Regions from separate parts of the Arthrobacter sp. ASL1 genome, predicted to be linked through region 1. Evidence: predicted binding sites of a transcription regulator. Region 1 holds the regulator's gene; the other holds the start of a gene.
What was found. Region 1 encodes HspR, which represses chaperone genes until heat shock. Its sites were predicted from a motif close to AAGTTGAGTCNNNNNGACTCAACTT; they were not measured.
Positions count from the first base shown of each region.

Region 2: the regulator HspR is predicted to act here: its motif matches at 6,900-6,924, upstream of AC1MEQ_RS09470 (ATP-dependent Clp protease ATP-binding subunit).

Region 1 covers NZ_CM155284.1:2,931,907-2,941,090, reverse strand. Annotated here, with positions in the region: gene clpB (ATP-dependent chaperone ClpB) at 1-222, opposite strand, end outside; gene AC1MEQ_RS13900 (VOC family protein) at 348-806, opposite strand; gene AC1MEQ_RS13895 (YccF domain-containing protein) at 931-1,347, opposite strand; gene AC1MEQ_RS13890 (polysaccharide deacetylase family protein) at 1,486-3,003, shown strand; gene trmB (tRNA (guanosine(46)-N7)-methyltransferase TrmB) at 3,038-3,904, shown strand; gene AC1MEQ_RS13880 (SRPBCC domain-containing protein) at 3,901-4,422, opposite strand; gene AC1MEQ_RS13875 (alpha/beta hydrolase) at 4,432-5,370, opposite strand; gene AC1MEQ_RS13870 (heat shock protein transcriptional repressor HspR) at 5,382-5,828, opposite strand; gene AC1MEQ_RS13865 (DnaJ C-terminal domain-containing protein) at 5,891-6,871, opposite strand; gene AC1MEQ_RS13860 (nucleotide exchange factor GrpE) at 6,957-7,586, opposite strand; gene dnaK (molecular chaperone DnaK) at 7,602-9,184, opposite strand, start outside.
Region 2 covers NZ_CM155284.1:2,007,494-2,016,677, forward strand. Annotated here, with positions in the region: gene AC1MEQ_RS09425 (DUF202 domain-containing protein) at 1-203, opposite strand, end outside; gene AC1MEQ_RS09430 (YidH family protein) at 211-609, opposite strand; partial or broken gene AC1MEQ_RS09435 (MFS transporter) at 679-2,016, opposite strand; gene AC1MEQ_RS09440 (MBL fold metallo-hydrolase) at 2,091-3,152, opposite strand; gene AC1MEQ_RS09445 (LysR family transcriptional regulator) at 3,246-4,154, shown strand; gene AC1MEQ_RS09450 (hypothetical protein) at 4,181-4,360, shown strand; gene dhaM (dihydroxyacetone kinase phosphoryl donor subunit DhaM) at 4,357-5,088, opposite strand; gene dhaL (dihydroxyacetone kinase subunit DhaL) at 5,085-5,726, opposite strand; gene dhaK (dihydroxyacetone kinase subunit DhaK) at 5,727-6,725, opposite strand; gene AC1MEQ_RS09470 (ATP-dependent Clp protease ATP-binding subunit) at 6,970-9,184, shown strand, end outside.

The sequences.
Region 1 (9,184 bases):
CGATGATGCGGGCAGGTCATGGATGGCGCCGCTGGCGGCCACGGAGACGGTTTCCGGGTCGACGCCGGCCTTCTTGAGCAGTTCGACCGCCAGGGATCCGCGTTCGTCCATGAGGGCCTTGAGCAGATGCGCGGGCTCGACCTGGGCGTTGCCGGCCGTCGACGCGTTCATGCCCGCGGCCGAGAGGGCCTCCTTGCTTTTGGTGGTGAATCTCGTGTCCATGCGGATCCTTTCCTAGCTCTCCAATCCCATCTGATACTTGAGTCTACTACGCTCAAGTCTTGACGATCATGGATTATTCCGTGGGCGTAGGCCGCATGGGCGGGGCGCTGGATCCGCAGGCGGGTTCACCCGCGGGCTGCGGCTGCCTCCAGAACGGACACGTCGATCTTGTTCATGGGCATGAAGGCCTCGACGATGCGCTGGGCGGCGGCAGGATCCTCGGTGGAAAGCAGCTCCGGGAGGCGCACCGGCACCACCTGCCAGGACACGCCGAAGCGGTCCTTGAGCCAACCGCATCGCGATTCCTCCCCGCCGGCTGTCAGCGCGTCCCAGTAGTGGTCGATCTCGTCCTGGGTATCGCACATGATCTGGAAGGAGACGGCTTCGTTGAAGGTGAACATCGGCCCACCATTGAGCGCTACGAACGATCGGCCATCCAGCTCAAAGGCGATGGTCATCGGGACGTCCGGGTCCGGTCCCGGCGATTGGCCCAGGATCCGGGAATTCGGGAACAGCCCCGTATAGAAATGGGCGGCCTCAAGACCGCGGTCGTCGAACCACAGGCAATTGACGATGTCTTGCATGGGGAACCTCCCAGGTTCCGGACCCGGGCCACCGGCAGGTACGAGGAGACAGGAGCGGGGTGGCCATGCCGCGGAGGCCGCGGCCCACCACCAATGTAGCCGCCCCTCCGTCGCCGGGGAACCGTCAGGCGGCCGGGCCCATGGGGAGGCGCGATCCGGAGGGGACGATGACCTTGCCCAGCGGAACGAGGGAAACCGGGATGAGCTTGAGGTTGGCGATGCCCAGCGGGATTCCGATGATGCTGACGAACATCGGGATGGCCGTCACCACGTGTCCGATGGCGATCCAGAGGCCGGCCACGACGATCCAGATGACGTTGCCGATCGTGGAGAAGAAACCGGTGCGTCCCCCACGATCCACGATGGTCCGCCCGAACGGCCACAGCGCGTAGCTGGCGATGCGGAACGAGGCCAGCCCGAAGGGGATAGTCACGATCAGCACGCAGCACACGATGCCCGCCAGCAGGTAACCCAACGCCAGCCACAGGCCACCGAAGACCAGCCAGATGATGTTCATGATCAGGTTCACGGGTCCGCTCATGCCTTCCAGTGTGCCCGCTGGTCCGGCTCCCCGCCATCCGGGATCACCCTGGTTTCCGCCGTCGGGCGCTGGGGTCCTGCCAACGATCACCCGTGGATCCCCGCATTAGGTACCGGGCGGTAACCTCGATAGGTGAAGATGGAACCCATGATGACTTGGCGGCGACCCCTGCAATGGGCGGTCGTCGGCGCGCTGGTGGCCTTGTTGCTGGCCGGCTGCTCGCTCTCCCCCAACGCGTCCCTGCCGGTGCCCGGGGACGGCGTCCGCACGCCGGCGCCGATCAACGCCGGCACGGCAGCCGGCGGGGGTCTGGACGCACGCCTGCTCGCGGGGGTGGACCGGGCCAGCCGCTCGGACGAGCAGCACAACATCTATGCCAGCTGGTACACCGTGGCCGCCGAACCGGAGTTCGGCAGGAGCCAGGAACGGGCACTCCAGGAGACGATCGACGCCTACCTCGACGGCCTCCCCCCGGAGCCCTTCGCCGGCGTCGCCCCACCGGAGCTGAACACCACCACGACCCTCACGGGGTCCTCGGATCGGATGCTCGGCGTCCGGCAGACCACCTACACCTTCCTGGACGCCAGCGGCGGATCCGCCTACCGCACCCTGTGGTACGACCGGGAGGACCGCCAGGCCCTGTCCTCCCGCGAACTGTTCGACACGGACGGCGAATGGGAGAGATTTCGGTCCCTGACGGCCGAGCAATTGGCCGCCAACGAGGATGTCTTCCCCGAGAAGGCGGCGGCGCCGGAGGCCGGGTTGTTCGACTCGGTGAATTTCGATTCCGCCGGCAACGCCCTGGTCGAGTTCGATGACTCCTCGGTGGCTCCGGGAGCTGCTTCGCCCGTGGTCGCAAGGATCACGACCGAAGACCTGCTCCCGCTGCTCAGCAGGCGCGGGCTCGCCGTCCGCGCGGCGGGCATGGATCCGGCACCCGTCACGTCGGCGCAGGAGGACGACGGGACCGGCGGGGAGGGGGCACGGCGGAGCGCCGGTCCCGAACCACGGGCCACCGCGAATCCGACCCGGCGTGCGACCCCGGACTGCCGGAAGGCCAAGTGCATAGCCCTGACGTTCGACGACGGGCCGGGACCGTCCACCGAACGGCTGCTGTCCCTGCTGGCCGACCACGACGCCCGGGCGACGTTCTTCGTGGTGGGACCCAATGCCCGGCGCTACCCTGACGTACTGGAGCAGGCCGCGGATGCCGGCCACGAAATCGGGAACCACACCTGGTCCCACCGCTCGCTGACCGGCCTGACCCCGGACGAGGCCCGAAAGGACCTCGGTCTCGCCGACGACGCGGTCGCCGCCGCCACCGGTTCCGCCCCGACCCTGACCCGGCCGCCCTACGGGGCGACCAATGCCGAGGTGAACCGGCTGGTGCACACACCGGTGATCCTCTGGGATGTGGACACCCTCGATGGAAAACACCTCAATGCGGATGTGGTGGCACGCACGGCGCTGCGCGATGCGCACCCGGGCGCCATCGTGTTGATGCACGACATCCAGCCGACCTCCGTGGCCGCCATGCCCCGCATCCTGGACGGGCTCGAGGCGCGGGGATACCGGTTCGTCACGGTCTCCGAGCTGCTGGCGTCCTCGCACCCCAAGGCCCAGGTCACCTACAGCCATGGCCCCGCCGGCAAATAGCGCACGGCGGGCGGCGGCGGCTAACGTTGGTCCAATGAATGATCCCGCAGTGCCCAAGCCCCCGGCCCGTGGCCGGGCCGTCGACGACCTGAGCTTCTACCGCACCGATCCGGTGTCCTTCGTCCGCCGCGGATCGCGCCTGCACGGCAAGCGCAAGGACTCCTGGGAGCGGCTCTCCGGCGACTACGTCATCCAGGTCCCGCGGCACCATGCGGACACCTCGGTCCACGAGGAATTCAGTTTCGACGCCGAGCAGGCCTTCGGACGCAAGGCACCGCTGACCGTCGAGATCGGCACCGGACTCGGCGAGGCGATCGCGGCGGCCGCCGAGGCCCACCCCGAACGCGACTTCCTCGCCGTGGAGGTCTACCTCCCCGGCCTGGCCCAGCTGATGGCCCGGATCGATGCCAAGGGGCTGACGAACGTGCGGGCCGTGCAGGCCAATGCGCCCGAGGTGCTGGACGTCATGCTCGAACCCGGCTCCGTGGACGAGCTGTGGATCTTCTTCTCGGACCCCTGGCACAAGACCCGCCACCACAAGCGCCGGCTCATCAAGGAATCCTTCCTGCCCAAGGCTGCACGGGTCCTGGCCCCGGGCGGTATCTGGCGGCTGGCGACCGACTGGTCCGACTACGCCGAGCAGATGCGCCGGATCCTCGATGACTGCCCCGACTTCACCGCCCTGCATCCCGGCGAACTGGCCGGAGCGGATTCACCGTTGACGCGCGTGCGCCGCGACGGGTTGGAGGGCCACGAGCCCGAGCCCGGGTTCACCGACGACCTCGGCGGATGGGCGCCACGTTACGAGGGGCGGATCCGCACGAGCTTCGAGGGCAAGGCCGAGGCGGCCGGTCGGCTGGTCTTCGACCTGGCCTACCGCCGGAATACCGCCAAGGACTAGGACGACGGCGGAAGCACTGTGGCCGCAGCGGGGCCGAATTCCACCGCGTAGCGCTCGAAGAGCTGCCTGAAGTCGCGGTCGGCTTCCTCGACGTACGCACCGGTGGACTCCCGCAGCGCTGCCAGGCACACGTGCCATCCGGCCCCCTCCCGGGCACCACGGCCCTGCCCATCCAGGGAGGCTGCGAACACGAGCCGGGTGCCGCCGTCGTACTCGGTGAGGTTCATCCGCAACGAGTCGGTTTCCCAGGTGAAGGCGAGCAGGGCGCCGGCCTCGACGTCCACGACGCGGCCTGCCATGGCCTCGCCATCGGGATCCTGCGGAAAGGTGAAGCGCAGGGCGCGCCCAATCGTCCACTCCCCCACGATCGTCGCCGGGAACCACTGGCCCAGGCCGTCGCGGCTGGTGATGGCGATCCAGGCGTCCCAGCGGTTCACCGGCAGGTCGAGTGTGTAGGCCAGGACCCAGCGCTGGCCGCGCTGGGTGAAATCGGCCAGGGCCATGCGCTCCTCGTTCATGAGGCCATGCTACGTCCAGGTGGGCGTCGAACCACCGAGGATGCGGGCGAGGTTGTGCAGCGAGAGGGTGCCCGGGTCGCGGTAGCCGTACTCGGCGTGGGCGGCCCCGGGGACGTAGCGGGAGGTGTTGTGCCCGGTGACGGCGTGCAACCCGGATCCGGGATGGCCCTCGACGGCGAACGGCAGCCCGGCGGCGCCGGTGCGCCCGCTGAGCAGGCGCCCGCACCGGGCGAGCAGATCCCGGCTGGCCACCGCCTCGAAATGGCGGTCGACCGGGACGCCGAGCGTCCGGGGATCCTCGAGCAGCCTGGCCGGGATGCCCGCGGAGCCGGTGGTGGCGAAGGTGTCGATCCGGGGGCGCCGGGAGCCGGCGGGCACCGGCTCGGCGGCGAGCCGGGCCAGCGCGTGGGCCGCCAGGGTGGCCCCGTAGGAGTGGGCCTCGATGGCGGTGTGCACGCCGTCGGGCAGGAGCGCGCCGATGCGCCGGATGTCGTGGGCCAGCCGCTCGACGGCACCGCGGGCGGAGCGGTTGAAGATGGCCCGCAGCAGGCCAGGTGCCGGGTAGCCAAGCCAGGCGATGATGGCGGGGCGCTCGGCTCCGGCGGCACGCTGGGCCAGCAGCAGTTCCCCGGCCTCGCGCGCGCTGCCCCACATGGCGGTGCCGGGGCGGATTCCGGCGCCGGAGACCTGCCAGGTCAGGTGGGTGGCGGTGTCGGGATCCCCGAGCACGATGGCGGCCAGCGGTTCGGGGCCGTCGAGGTCCAGGAACAGCAGGTGCCGGGCCGGGATGGCCGGGCCCATCGACGTCGGCCGCAGGGCGTGGGCGACGCCGTCGATGGCCGCCTTGCGGCGCTGGTCGAGTCCGTCGCGGCGGCGTGTGGCGGTCTGGAAGCGCCGTTCGGCCCGGGCGATCAGGTCGGCCACCGTCTCCGGTGGTGGGGTCGCCATGGCGCGGGCGCCTAGTCCTGCGGACGCCAGATGACGACGGCCTGGCTCCGGGCACGGGGGCGCTGGCCGCGCGAGAGGCTGACGACGTCCCCGACCCCGGCGCCGGCGGCGAAGACCCGTTGCAGTTCCGAGGAGCGGCGGCTGACGTCGGCGAGCTCCTGGCTGAGCTCGGCCACCCGGGAGCGCAGCGCGGCCACCTGGTTCTCCAGCTCGAGCACCCGGCGGATGCCCTCCAGGGAGACGCCGTCCTTGGAGAGGCGTTGGACCTCGCGCAGCAGTTCGACGTCGTGCTTGGAATAGCGGCGTTGCTTGCCGCGCTGCCGCGAGGGCGAGACCAGTCCCATGCGGTCGTACTGGCGCAGCGTCTGCGGGTGCATGTCGGCCAGTTCGGCGGCCACGGAGATCACGAAGACCGGGATGAACCGGTCGTTGATGGCCAGTGCCTTGCCCTCTGACATGTGCTTCCCTCCTCGTGGTCTGTCCGTATCGTCATGCAGCTACCCGGCGGGGTACCCCGGCGCTAGAGTACCGCCTTCGCGGCAAGGCCCGCCCGGGGGTCGGCGTCCGCGGTGGCCTCGGCGAAGGACCTGACTGCCTCCTGGGCCTCGGCGTTGAGCTTCTGCGGGACGACGACGTCGATCGTCACCAGCAGGTCGCCGGTGGCCTTTGCGGTCTTGACCCCCCGGCCCTTCAGGCGCAGGGTCCGCCCGGCGGAGGTTCCCGCGGGGACCTTCATCTTCACGGTCTCGCCGGTCAGGGTCGGGACTTCCAGGGTGGCCCCGAGTGCCGCTTCGGCGAAGCCGACGGGCAGGTGGATCCGGATGTTGTTGTCTTCGCGGGCGAAGAAGGCATGCGGTTTGACCGAGACCTTGACCATCAGGTCGCCGTTGCCGGCCGGTCCGCGCTGGCCCTTGCCGCGCACGCGAACGCTCTGTCCGTCGCGGATGCCGGCCGGGATGCGCACGTCGATGACCTCGCCATCCGGTTCGCGCAGCCCGATGGTGGTGCCGCGGATGGACCCGGCGAAGGAGATGGTGGTCGAGGCGGTGCGGTCGGCGCCCTTTTGGGGTGCCTGCTGGAAGCCGCCGAACCCGCCGCCGCCGCCGAAGAGGTCGGCGAATTCGGGCGGGACCTGGCCACCACCGGAGAACCCGCCACCGCGGCGGGCGCCGCCGGAGTTGAAAAGGTTGCCGAAGACGTCGTCGAATCCGGCGCCGCCGCCGCCCGCAGGTCCGCCGGCCCCCCCGGCGGAGAATCGGGCGCCGGAGCCCATGGCGCGGATCGCGTCGTACTGTTCGCGTTCCTCCGGATCGGACAGCACCGAATTCGCCTCGGTGATGTCCTTGAACTTCTGTTCCGCCGTGGCGTCCCCGGGGTTGGTGTCGGGGTGGTGCTTGCGCGCCATCTTGCGGTAGGACTTCTTGATGTCGGCGTCGCTGGCATCCTTGGAGACGCCGAGGATGGCGTAGAAATCCTTGTTGACCCAATCCTGACTGGCCATCGGGCGCCTCCTGTTTCTGGTTGGTTCTGAAAATTAAGGGGACCCCGGCCGCCCCACGGGGTGGGACGGCCGGGGAAGGGTGGCGTTACTCGCCGGTGGAGACGACCACCTGGGCCGCGCGGATGACCCGCTCGCCCTTCTGGTAGCCGTTGCGCAGCACCTGGGCCACGTGGTCCTCGGGGACCTCGGAGCTGGGCTGCTGCATCAGTGCCTCGTGGACCTTGGGGTCGAAGGCGACCCCCGTTTCCGCGATGCGGGCCAGACCGTGGCCGGCCAGGATGGTGTCGAACTTCTTCGCCACCGCCGCAAACGGACCATCGTCCAGGTCGCCGTGCTTGCGGGCGGCGTCGAGGTCATCGAGCACCGGCAGCAGGCTGGACAGGACCGACTGGACGGCCAGGTCGCGGACGGCTTCCCGGTCGCGCTCGACGCGCTTGCGGTAGTTGACGTACTCGGCCTGCAGTCGCAGCAGGTCGTTGCGCAGCTCCGCCTCGACGTCGGTCGTCGCGGCGGGCGGCTGCTCCTGGCCGGCCTCGTTGAGGATCTGCTCGGCCTGGGCCAGCGCATCCTCGGTTTCGGCGCCGTCCCCGGCTGCGGTCACGTCCTCCTGCCCTGCGGCATCACGCACCTCACCCGTGTCGGGATCGACCTTGCGCTTGTCCGTGAAGCGCACCGGCTCCTCGCCGTGCTCTTCTTCGTTGCCGTGGTGTGGCATCGGAATCGAACCGCCTTACTTCTTCTCGTCGTCTTCGTCGACAACCTCGGCGTCGACGATGTCCTCTTCCGGGGCCTCGGTGCCAGCGGATTCGCCACCGGATTCACCGGCTGCGCCGTCGGCCTGGGCCTGGGCGTAGATGGCCTCGCCGAGCTTGGTCTGGGACGCCTGGAGCTTCTCGTAGGCGGCCTTCACCTCATCGTCGTTGTCCTGGCCCTCGAGGGCGGCCTTCAGGGCGTCGACGTCGGCCTGGACCTCGGTCTTGACCTCCTCGGGCAGCTTGTCCTCGTTGTCCTTGATGAGCTTGTCCACGGAGTAGGCGGACTGTTCGGCGGCGTTGCGGGTTTCGGCTGCCTCGCGGCGTGCCTTGTCCTCTGCGGCGTGCTCCTCGGCCTCCTGCACCATGCGCTCGATGTCCTCCTTGGCCAGCGAGGTGCCGCCGGTGATGGTCATCGACTGTTCGGTGCCGGTGCCCTTGTCCTTGGCGGACACGTGGACGATGCCGTTGGCGTCGATGTCGAAGGTGACCTCGACCTGCGGCACGCCACGCGGGGCCGGTGCGATGCCGGTGAGCTCGAAGGTGCCCAGCGGCTTGTTGTCGCGGGTGAACTCGCGTTCGCCCTGGAAGACCTGGATGGACACGGACGGCTGGTTGTCATCTGCGGTGGTGAAGGTCTCGGAGCGCTTGGTCGGAATGGCGGTGTTGCGCTCGATCAGGTGCGTCATGATGCCGCCCTTGGTCTCGATGCCCAGCGACAGCGGGGTCACGTCGATCAGCAGGACGTCCTTGCGCTCGCCCTTCAGGACGCCGGCCTGCAGTGCGGCGCCAACGGCGACGACCTCATCCGGGTTCACGCCCTTGTTGGCTTCCTTGCCGGCCAGTTCCTTGACCAGTTCGGCGACGGCCGGCATGCGGGTGGAGCCGCCGACGAGGATGACGTGGGCGATGTCGGAGACCTTGACGCCGGCTTCCTTGATGACATCGTTGAACGGCTTGCGGGTGCGCTCGAGCAGGTCCTTGGTCAGGTCCTGGAACTTGGCGCGGCTCAGGTGCTCGTCCAGGTGGACGGGACCGTCGGCGGTGACCGAGAGGTACTGCAGCGAGATGTTGGTGCTGGTCGCGCTGGAGAGTTCCTTCTTGGCCTGCTCGGCCGCTTCCTTCAGGCGCTGCAGGGCGATCTTGTCCTTGGACAGGTCGGCACCCTTGGACTTGGCCTGGGCCAGCAGCCAGTCGACGACGCGCTGGTCCCAGTCGTCGCCACCGAGGCGGTTGTCGCCGGAGGTGGAACGCACCTGGATGGTGGAGAAGTCGTCTTCGTCCTTGCCGACTTCGAGCAGGGAAACGTCGAACGTTCCGCCGCCGAGGTCGAACACGAGGATGAGCTCGTCTTCCTTGCCCTTGTCCAGGCCGTAGGCCAGTGCGGCAGCGGTCGGCTCGTTGACGATGCGCAGCACGTTCAGGCCCGAGATCTCGCCGGCCTCCTTGGTGGCCTGGCGCTCGGCGTCGTTGAAGTAGGCCGGGACGGTGATGACCGCGTCGGTGACCTTCTCGCCCAGGTACGACTCGGCGTCGTGCTTGAGCTTCATCAGGGTCCGCG
Region 2 (9,184 bases), 920 kb from region 1:
CGGCGCTGCGTGGCGTAGATGGCCAGCGCCCCACCGGCGGCGACGGCCACCAGCAGCAGGATCGGCCACCCGTAGTGCGGCATCCAGCGCAGGAAGACGGCGCTGACCACGAAGAGCGAGAGCGTGGTCCGCCCCCAGGACATGACCGTGCGCTCGGGCTGCAGGCCGGGATCGTCGTGGGCGCGGGTGATGGGCGTGGACATCGGTGGCCTAGCCCGAAACGGCCAGGACAATGACGATGACCGCGGCGGCCAGCGCACCGCCCAGACCCAGGACCGGAATGATCGCCGGGAACGGCAGCGGCCGGTGGTGGCGCATGCTCGTCTCGACCCGCAACCAGCGGAACACGGCCCCGGCGCTGATGAGCAGGCCGATGCAGATCACCATGATCGAGATGGCCTTCCGCAGGTCGGGCGGGAACGCGTCGAAGGCGAAGGCCTCCAGCGCGATGCCCCCGGCCAGGAACGCCAGCGACGTGCGGATCCAGGCCAGGAAGGTGCGCTCGTTGGCGAGGGTGAACCGCGCATCCGGTTCGTCCCCGCCGGGCAGGACCCTTCCCGCCAGCCACCCGCGCTGCGCCGGTTCCTTCTCGTTGCCCGTTTCGGCCACCGTGGTCCTTCCGTCGTCGTTACAACAGCCTATCGAGAGCGCGCTGGCCATCTCACCGCCACTGCGGGATCAGTCCAAATTCCGGCGCGTTCCCTCGCTCGTCAACAAGACGGCAACCATGCCGGCCACCAACACGAGGATCCAGAACACTCCGATCAAACCGAATCCGCCCCCACCAAGAACTACCAAACCTGCGGCGATCATCGGAGTGAAACCAGCTCCGAGCATGGAAGCACCTTGGTAGGCCAGCGAGGCGCCTGTGTACCGGACCCGGGTCGGGAATTGCTCCGCGATGTACGCCCCGATCGGCCCGTAGAGCATGCCTTGAATCACGCCATTTCCCACGACATCGGCGATGGCGAAACCCCACAGCGTGCCGTTGGTCAGGAGGAACAGCAAGGGGTAGGCAAAGACGATTCCGAGGGAGCCGCCGATGAGGAGCATACGATTGCGCCCGATTTTGTCGGACATCCGCGCCGCCCAAAAGGTGACTACCAAGGTAACCACAGCCCCGGCTGCCTTCCAGTTCAGCACGCCGGAACGATCGACGCCGTTTTCCACGGCAACCGCGACACCCCAGACAGTGATGATGCCCTGGCAGCAAAAGAAGCTCATGGTCGCGATCAGCGCGATGAGCACGGCGCGTGGATGGCCGCGCAAAACCTCGATGAGAGGCAGCTTCCGCTTTTCGCCTTCCTGCGCCAGCTTGGCGAACATCGGCGTTTCCTGGACCTTGAGTCGAATCACCAAGCCGACCACGATCAGCACAGCACTGAGCAGGAAGGGAATCCTCCATCCCCACTGCAAAAACTGCGCACCGGTTGCTGCCTACGCCGCTGAGACGACCAGAGTAGCCAGGATGGCGCCCGCTGGCCCGCCCGCATTGGCGAACGAAGTGGCGAAACCCCGCTTGCGCGCCGGGGCGTGCTCCAGTGCCATGAGGGCCGCTCCACCCCATTCCCCGCCGACTGCGATGCCCTGGATGACCCGCAGCAGCATCAACACTATGGGCGCGGCCGCGCCGATCTGCGCTGTGGTGGGCAGCAGCCCGATGAGGACCGTCGATGCGCCCATCATCATCATGGAGAACACCAGCATCTTCTTGCGGCCGATCCGGTCACCGTAGTGTCCGAAGACAATTCCCCCCAGAGGACGGGCAGCGTACCCCACTGCGAGCGTCACGAAGGAGGCTAGAACTGCGATCTCGGGCTCGAGGTTGGCGAAGAAGACCTTGTTGAAAACAACTGCAGCCGCCGTCGCATAGAGAATGAAGTCGTAATACTCGATCGCACTTCCGATAAAGCTTGAGGACAGGATCCGGCGCATGTCCTTGGTGTTCAGCGTTTCTCGACCCGGCTCCGCACCCTTCGTCGGGTCGGTGGCCACTAGCGGTTCTCGGTTCATCATTTGTCCTGGTCTCGGAGAAGGGATGGGGGCGGATACGGCAATGGTGTCGGTGGCCGTCCGTGGTGACAGCTTGCCTACACGGTCGACCGGTCAAGAGTCCGCTGAAACGAGATGACGTCAAGGTCGTCGGGGACGATGAATTCCCCAGAAAAATGCGGTTCAGCCTGCTGCCAGACGTGGTCAGGTGCCGTCCCAGGCACCAAGTGGTGTAGTGCGAGGGCTCGAGCACCTGCTTCCTCCGCGGTTCTGGCCGCGTCCGCCACACTGGTGTGCGACTTGTAGTGGTGGTCTCGGGCAGCCCGCGCTCCGTCATCGGTGGCGTCACCGTAGGTCCGTTCGACGTATCCGAAGTCAATGGCCTCGTGCAGCAGCAAGTCAGTATCGCGGGCAAGGCGGGCCATGTTTGGGGTGAACGCGGTGTCGCCGGAGAAGGTGACCGACCCCTGCGCGGTGTCGAAGCGCAGCCCGAACGCCGGTGCTACCGGAGGGTGCTCCACCAGGATGGCGGACACGGTCACCAGGTCGTCCCGGTAAATCTCGAAAGGCTCCATCTCCGGGGTCGGGTTTTCGTTGGGGTGGTAGCCGATCTCGGCGGGAACGGCGATATCGCTGGCGTCGAACAGCTCGAACGGCGAGGGGCGCAGGCTGTCAAAGATGCGGTCATTCAGATCCGTGGCGTGCGCATTCACCAACATCTCGAACATTTCCCGGGTGCCCGGGGTCGGGTTCGCAGGATTCACGGCCTGTGGCTCTGAAGTGGCCCGCGGCGAGGTTGCCGGGAGCATCCCGCGGTTCCCGGGGCCGATGATCCTTACGGGATCGCCGCGACGGTCCAGCAGCTCATACAGCCCGAAGACTGCCAGGCTGGCCAGATCCACGGTGTGGTCAGAATGCAAGTGCGTCAGGAAGATGCCGCGCAGATTCCTCAACTCGAGGCCCGCTTCGCTTAGACGCCTGCCAACCCCGTGGCCGCAATCAACCAGGTAGATGTTGTCGCCCACGATGACTGCTGTGGCGATCCCGGTGCGGCGGCTGGCTGCCTCCTCGCGCCACCATTTTGGTCCGCCGGCAGTGCCGAGCGTGACAATACGGGGCCTGAGGTCCGATTGGGGGGCGAGCGGTATGGGCGGATACATGGGTCCTCCTGCATGAATTGGCTGGTCCCAGTGTGTCGCGCAACACATAATATGAATAGTCGATTGATTCGATGTCGATCATCAGGAGAACTTATGCCAGAAATGACGCTGCGACAGCTCCAGTACTTCGTGGCCGTTGTCGACACCGGCTCAGTCACCGCAGCCGCCCGTCAGTGCCATGTATCTCAGTCGGCGGCATCCATGGCATTGTCGGAGCTGGAGCGGGGCCTGGCTGCCGACCTGCACTTTCGAACCCGGTCAAAACGTGTCGTACCCACATCTGCGGGCGTCGAGTTCGCCGCCCGTGCCCGCGATATCCTCGCCAGGGTTGCACTCGCGGAAGAAGCCGTGTCGGAGAGCTTCGTCCAGATGAAAGGTCAACTGCGCATTGGCTGCAGCCACACTCTCTCCCCGCGACTCATACCGCCACTGGTGGAACACTTCGCCATCCACCATCCGGGAGTCGACGTGACGTTCCGCGAAGGCGCACCATGGCGGATGCAGCAGGAGGTGACCCACGGTCGCCTGGATATGGCGCTTGTCTATGCTTTGCAGTCCGACCCCGCGATGACTTCGATACCGGTGACGGACGTCCGGTTGCACGTCATGTTGCCTGCAGACCACCCGCTCGCCGGCCGCGACGGCATCTCGTTGCACCAAGTCGTCGACGAGAACGCAATCCTCCTGGCCATCCCCCCAACCGTGGACAGACTTACCGAGATTTTCGACTCCCTCGGCCTGACCCCGAAACTCCGTTGGAGCAGCACCAACGCCGACACCATTCAGTCGATGGTCGCCCGCGGACTGGGCTACTCGCTGTTCAACTCCGTTCCTGCTCGCTGGAGCAGCGTCGATGGTTTAGGGGTTTCCTACGTACCGGTCATTGACGACATCGAGCCGAACGCTATCCATGCCATGCTCGCACCCGCACACCGCGCCCCCCGCCGCGTACTAGCCGCCGTGGATTTCTTGCGCGAATTGGAAGCCATAAATCAGACGTAGGACTCGACGCCCTGCACCTGCCGCGCGTGATGCTCGACCAGGAGGGGCCCGCCACCCAGCTCAAGGCGGCCCGCATCGAGGTCGCGACGATCATCCGCGCTGCCGAGCAGCGTCTACCGCAGTCGTCCAGCCATTACGACGGCGGAGCCCCCTCGCTGTCGGCCTCCGCGGGCCCGGGCCCTTCCCTGCCCGTTCCGCGCCGCTAGGATTCGCCGAAGCCGCCCTCGACGGCGCGCCGGACCACGTCGAGCGCCTGCTGCGCCTCTGGGCCGGAGGCGCTGACGTGAAGTTCGGTGCCTTGACCGGCCCCGAGGGTCATCAGCATCATGACCGACTGCGCGTCGACCCCGTTGATGTCGACCTCGACGTCCAGGGCAGCCAGCTCCGATGCCAGGGCCGCCGCTGGACGGGCGTGCAGACCCAGCGGGTTGACGAGGGTGAACGTCGAGGTCAGCTCAGCCGGAGCCGCGCCGTCCGCTTCCAGGCCGGCAGCCCCCGCGGTGGACGCTCCTGCATCGGACGCCTCCGCGCCCGACGGTCCCGACCGGGCCGACTCGGCGGGGGACCACGCCGTTTGCGCGGCGTGGAGCACGGCCGCCTGGTCTGCCCCGCCTTGGGCCGCAACGGCTGCGGCCACCGCACCCTCGACCAGGGGCGCATCCGCCAACCGGGCCCGGGCGGGACGGTCCTGGAACTCGATGGCGGCCTCGGCCGTCATGACCGCCGATCCGAGGTCGGCCAGGACCACGACCCCGTCGCCGCTGTCCGCCTCGTCCAGTGCCGTCATGATCTTGTCCAGGGAGGTGCCCACGTTCCCGTCGTCCATGCCCCCGGCGGCGACCAGGACCACATCGTGCGCCATCTGGGATGCCAACTCCACCACGCCCGCGGCCAGCTGGGCACTATGGGAGACCACGACCAGGCCGACGGTCATGCGGCATTCCTTGCCGCCGCGTCCGCCGCGGCCCGCAGGATCAGCGCCGAGGACGCGGCCCCTGGGTCGCGATGCCCCACGGCGCGTTCGCCCAGGTAGCTGGCGCGGCCCTTGTGCGCGATCAACGGATCGGTGTCCACGGCCCCGCCCTCGGCAGCGGTGGCCGCGGCCTCCAGGACGGCCAGCACCCCCTGCTCCTGGGCGGCGGCGGCGGCATCCACCGCAGGGGTCCAGGCATCGATCATCGTCTTGTCCCCCGGTGCGGCCTTGCCGCGGGCGACGACACCGTCGCGCGCGCTGGTCAGGGCCGCCACGAGTGCACCGGCGTCGAGGGTCTCGTCCTCGCCCACGGCGCTGGCCGCACGCAGGTAGGCCGTGCCGTACAGCGGGCCCGCCGCCCCGCCGACGGTGGACATCAGGGTCATGGCCGCCACCTTGAAGGCGCTCCCCGGGGTGGGCGGCGCCTCCGCGTCCAGCTTCGCCACCAGGGCCGTGAAGCCACGGTGCAGGTTCTCACCGTGGTCCCCGTCTCCGATGGCCCGGTCCAGTTCGCCGAGCTCGACGCGGTGATCTGCTATCGCGGCAGCGCTGCGTCGCAGCCAGTCGATGGCCCAGTCGGTTCCCAGGGTGTCCGCCATCTACTTGCCCCACCGCAGTGCCGGAGTGAGGACGGGCGCATCCCAGAGCTCGGTCAGCTCGTCGTCGAGCCGCAGGACCGAGATGGAGCAGCCCTGCATGTCCAGGGCGGTGATGTAGTTGCCGACCAGGGACCGGGACACCGCCAGCCCGGCATCCTGCAGGACCTGCACCGCCCGCCGGAAAACGATGTACAACTCACTGGACGGGGTCCCGCCCATGCCGTTGACGAACAGCAGGACCTCCTCCCCCGCCACGGGGTGGAGGTCGGCCAGGATGGGTTCCAGCAGCCGGTCCGTGATGCCGTCCGCCGGTTCCAGGGGAATCCGGTGCCGGCCGGGCTCGCCGTGGATGCCGATGCCGATCTCGATTTCGTCATCGGCCAGCTCGAAGCTCGGGACCCCCGCGTGCGGGACGGTGCAGGCGCTGAGCGCCACCCCCATGCTGCGCACGTTGTCGTTGACGCGGTTGCCGATGGCGGCAACGTCGTCGAGCCCATCCCCCCGCTCGGCCGCGGCCCCGGCGATCTTCTCGACCAGGACCGTGCCACCGACGCCACGCCGCCCTGCCGTGTACAGCGAGTCCTCCACGGCGACGTCGTCGTTGACCAGCACCGTGCGCACCTCGATCCCCTCCGCCTGGCACATCTCGGCGGCGGTCTCGAAATTCAGGACGTCGCCGGTGTAGTTCTTCACGATGTGCACGACGCCGGCACCGGTGTCCGCGGCGCGGGTCGCCGGGATGATGGCGTCGGGGGTGGGCGAGGTGAACACCGGCCCGGGGACCGCGGCGTCCAGCATCCCGTGCCCTACGTACCCGGCATGCAGCGGTTCATGGCCACTGCCACCACCGGAGAGCAGCCCCACCTTGCCCTCCCGCCCCTTCCTGCGGGTGACGAAGAGCGGATCCCGGTGGATGGACACCAGATCGGCGTGTGCCAGCCCGAATCCGTCCACCGACTCCTGGACGACGGCTTGCGGGTCGTTGATGAGCTTTTTCATGTCAGCACACTCCGGGTTCTCGACATTGTGGCGTGGGGGCCGGCGACCTGGCGCCGGGCGCCGGATCCGTCCCTTGCCAGCAGACTACTCGGGCCCCCCGCGCCGGGATAGGGTCGGCCGGAACCGGAGTCCGGCGACGGCATGCCGCAGGAATAATCCCGAGGCCTCAGCGTTAACTTGAGTGAAACCCGCTCAACTCTCTATACTTGAGCGTAAGAAGCTCAAGTTTATTTTGGAGGATCACGTGCCAACGTTCTTCGGTTCCACCGGGTCGGGCAACGGCTCATTTGACGACTTCCTGGCCCGCTATCTGCAGGGCCAGCGGGCCGCGCAAGCCGGCCGCCCCATTGACATCACGCGGCTGCTCAGCCGCCGTACACACGAACTGCTCGCCCAGACGGCCAGCTTCGCGACCGAGCACGGCCATACCGAACTCGATGCCCTGCACCTGCTGCGCGTCATGCTCGAGCAGGAGGGGCCGGCCGCCCAGCTGAAGGCCGCCGGCATCGACGTCGCGGAGATCATCCGCGACGCGGAGCAGCGCCTGCCGCAATCGTCCACCCGGCACGACGGCGGAGCCCCCTCGCTGACGAACTCGGCCCAGCGCGCCCTGCTGGATGCCCGCCAGGTCGCCCGGGCCTTCGGCTCGACCTACATCGATCCCGAGCACCTCTTCGTCGCCTTCGTGCTCAACCAGGACTCCCCCGCCGGGCAGGTGCTGGCCGCCTCGGGCGTCACCCCGGAATCGCTGCAAGACATCGGCGCGGCCGCCGCACAGCAGGCCGCAGCGGACGCGCAACCCCACATGGCCCCGGGGGCCTCCGGCCCCACCTCGGAATCCGAGACCCCCATGCTCGAGACCTACGGCACCGACCTGACCGCGCTCGCGGCCGAGGGCAAGCTGGACCCGGTGATCGGCCGCGAACTCGAGATCGAGCAGACCATCGAGATCCTGGCCCGGCGCACCAAGAACAACCCGGTGCTCATCGGTGAGGCAGGCGTCGGCAAGACCGCCGTCGTCGAGGGACTGGCCCGGGCCCTGGCCGCAGACGAGGTCCCGGCCCAGCTGCATGGCAAGCGGGTCATCTCCCTGGACCTGCCCGGCATGCTCGCCGGCACCCGGTACCGGGGCGACTTCGAGGAACGCCTGACCAAGACCATGGACGAGATCGCCACGCACGCCGGCGAGTACATCGTCTTCATCGACGAGCTGCACACCGTCGTCGGGGCCGGTGGATCCGGCGAGGGTGGCGGCATGGACGCCGGCAACATCCTCAAGCCCCGGCTGGCCCGCGGTGAGCTGCGCCTGATCGGTGCCACCACGTTGGGCGAGTACCGCAAGGTGGAAAAGGATCCGGCCCTGGAGCGCCGTTTCCAGCCCGTCACCGTCGGCGAACCCTCGCAGGAGGACGCCGTCGAGATCCTCGCCGGGCTGCAGGACCGCTACGCCGAACACCACCACGTGACCTACACCGAGGGTGCCCTGCGGGCCGCGGTCGAGCTCTCGGCCCGGTACCTCACCGACCGGTTCCTGCCGGACAAGGCGATCGACCTGATCGACCAGGCGGGCGCCCGGCTGAGCCTGCGCCGCGGGCCGGCTGTCGACGTCGAGGCCCTGCGCGCCGAACTGGCAGGACTGGAGACCCGCAAGAACGAGGCAGTGGCCGCCGAGCGCTTCGAGGAGGCCGGACAGCTGCGCGACGAGATTGCCGGGCTGGTCGAACACCTCGATCAGGTGGCCGCCACGGGCACCGCACCTCGGGCCGCTGCCACCGACGTGGTCGACGAGGAGCAGATCGCCCAGATCATCTCCCGGGCCACGGGCATCCCGGCCTCCCGCCTCACCGAGGGCGACCGTGCCCGGCTCGCCCAACTGGAGGATGACCTGCATTCCCGGGTCATCGGCCAGGACGACGCGGTCTCCGTCATCGCCAAGTCGGTGCGGCGCAACCGCACGGGCATGGGCGACGCCGGCCGGCCGGTGGGCAGCTTCCTCTTCCTGGGCCCCACGGGCGTGGGCAAGACGGAACTGGCCAAATCGCTGGCCGAGTCGCTCTTCGGCAAGGAAGACGCCCTGCTGCGCTTCGACATGAGCGAGTTCGGCGAGCGCCACACGGTCTCGCGGCTGGTCGGTGCCCCTCCAGGCTACGTCGGCTACGGCGAGGCAGGCCAGCTGACGGAGAAGGTGCGGCGCAACCCGTACTCGCTCGTGCTGCTCGACGAGGTGGAGAAGGCACACCCAGACGTGTTCAATCTGCTCCTGCAGGTCCTGGACGACGGCCGGCTCACCGACGGGCAGGGGCGCACGGTCGACTTCCGCAACACGGTCATCATCATGACCAGCAACCTCGGATCGGAGTTCCTGGCCAGCAAGTCCGGTGCCATGGGCTTTACCCCGCAGCAGGCCGGGGACGCCAACGGCTTCGGCTCCGAGAAGGCCCTGCGCGACCGGGTCATGG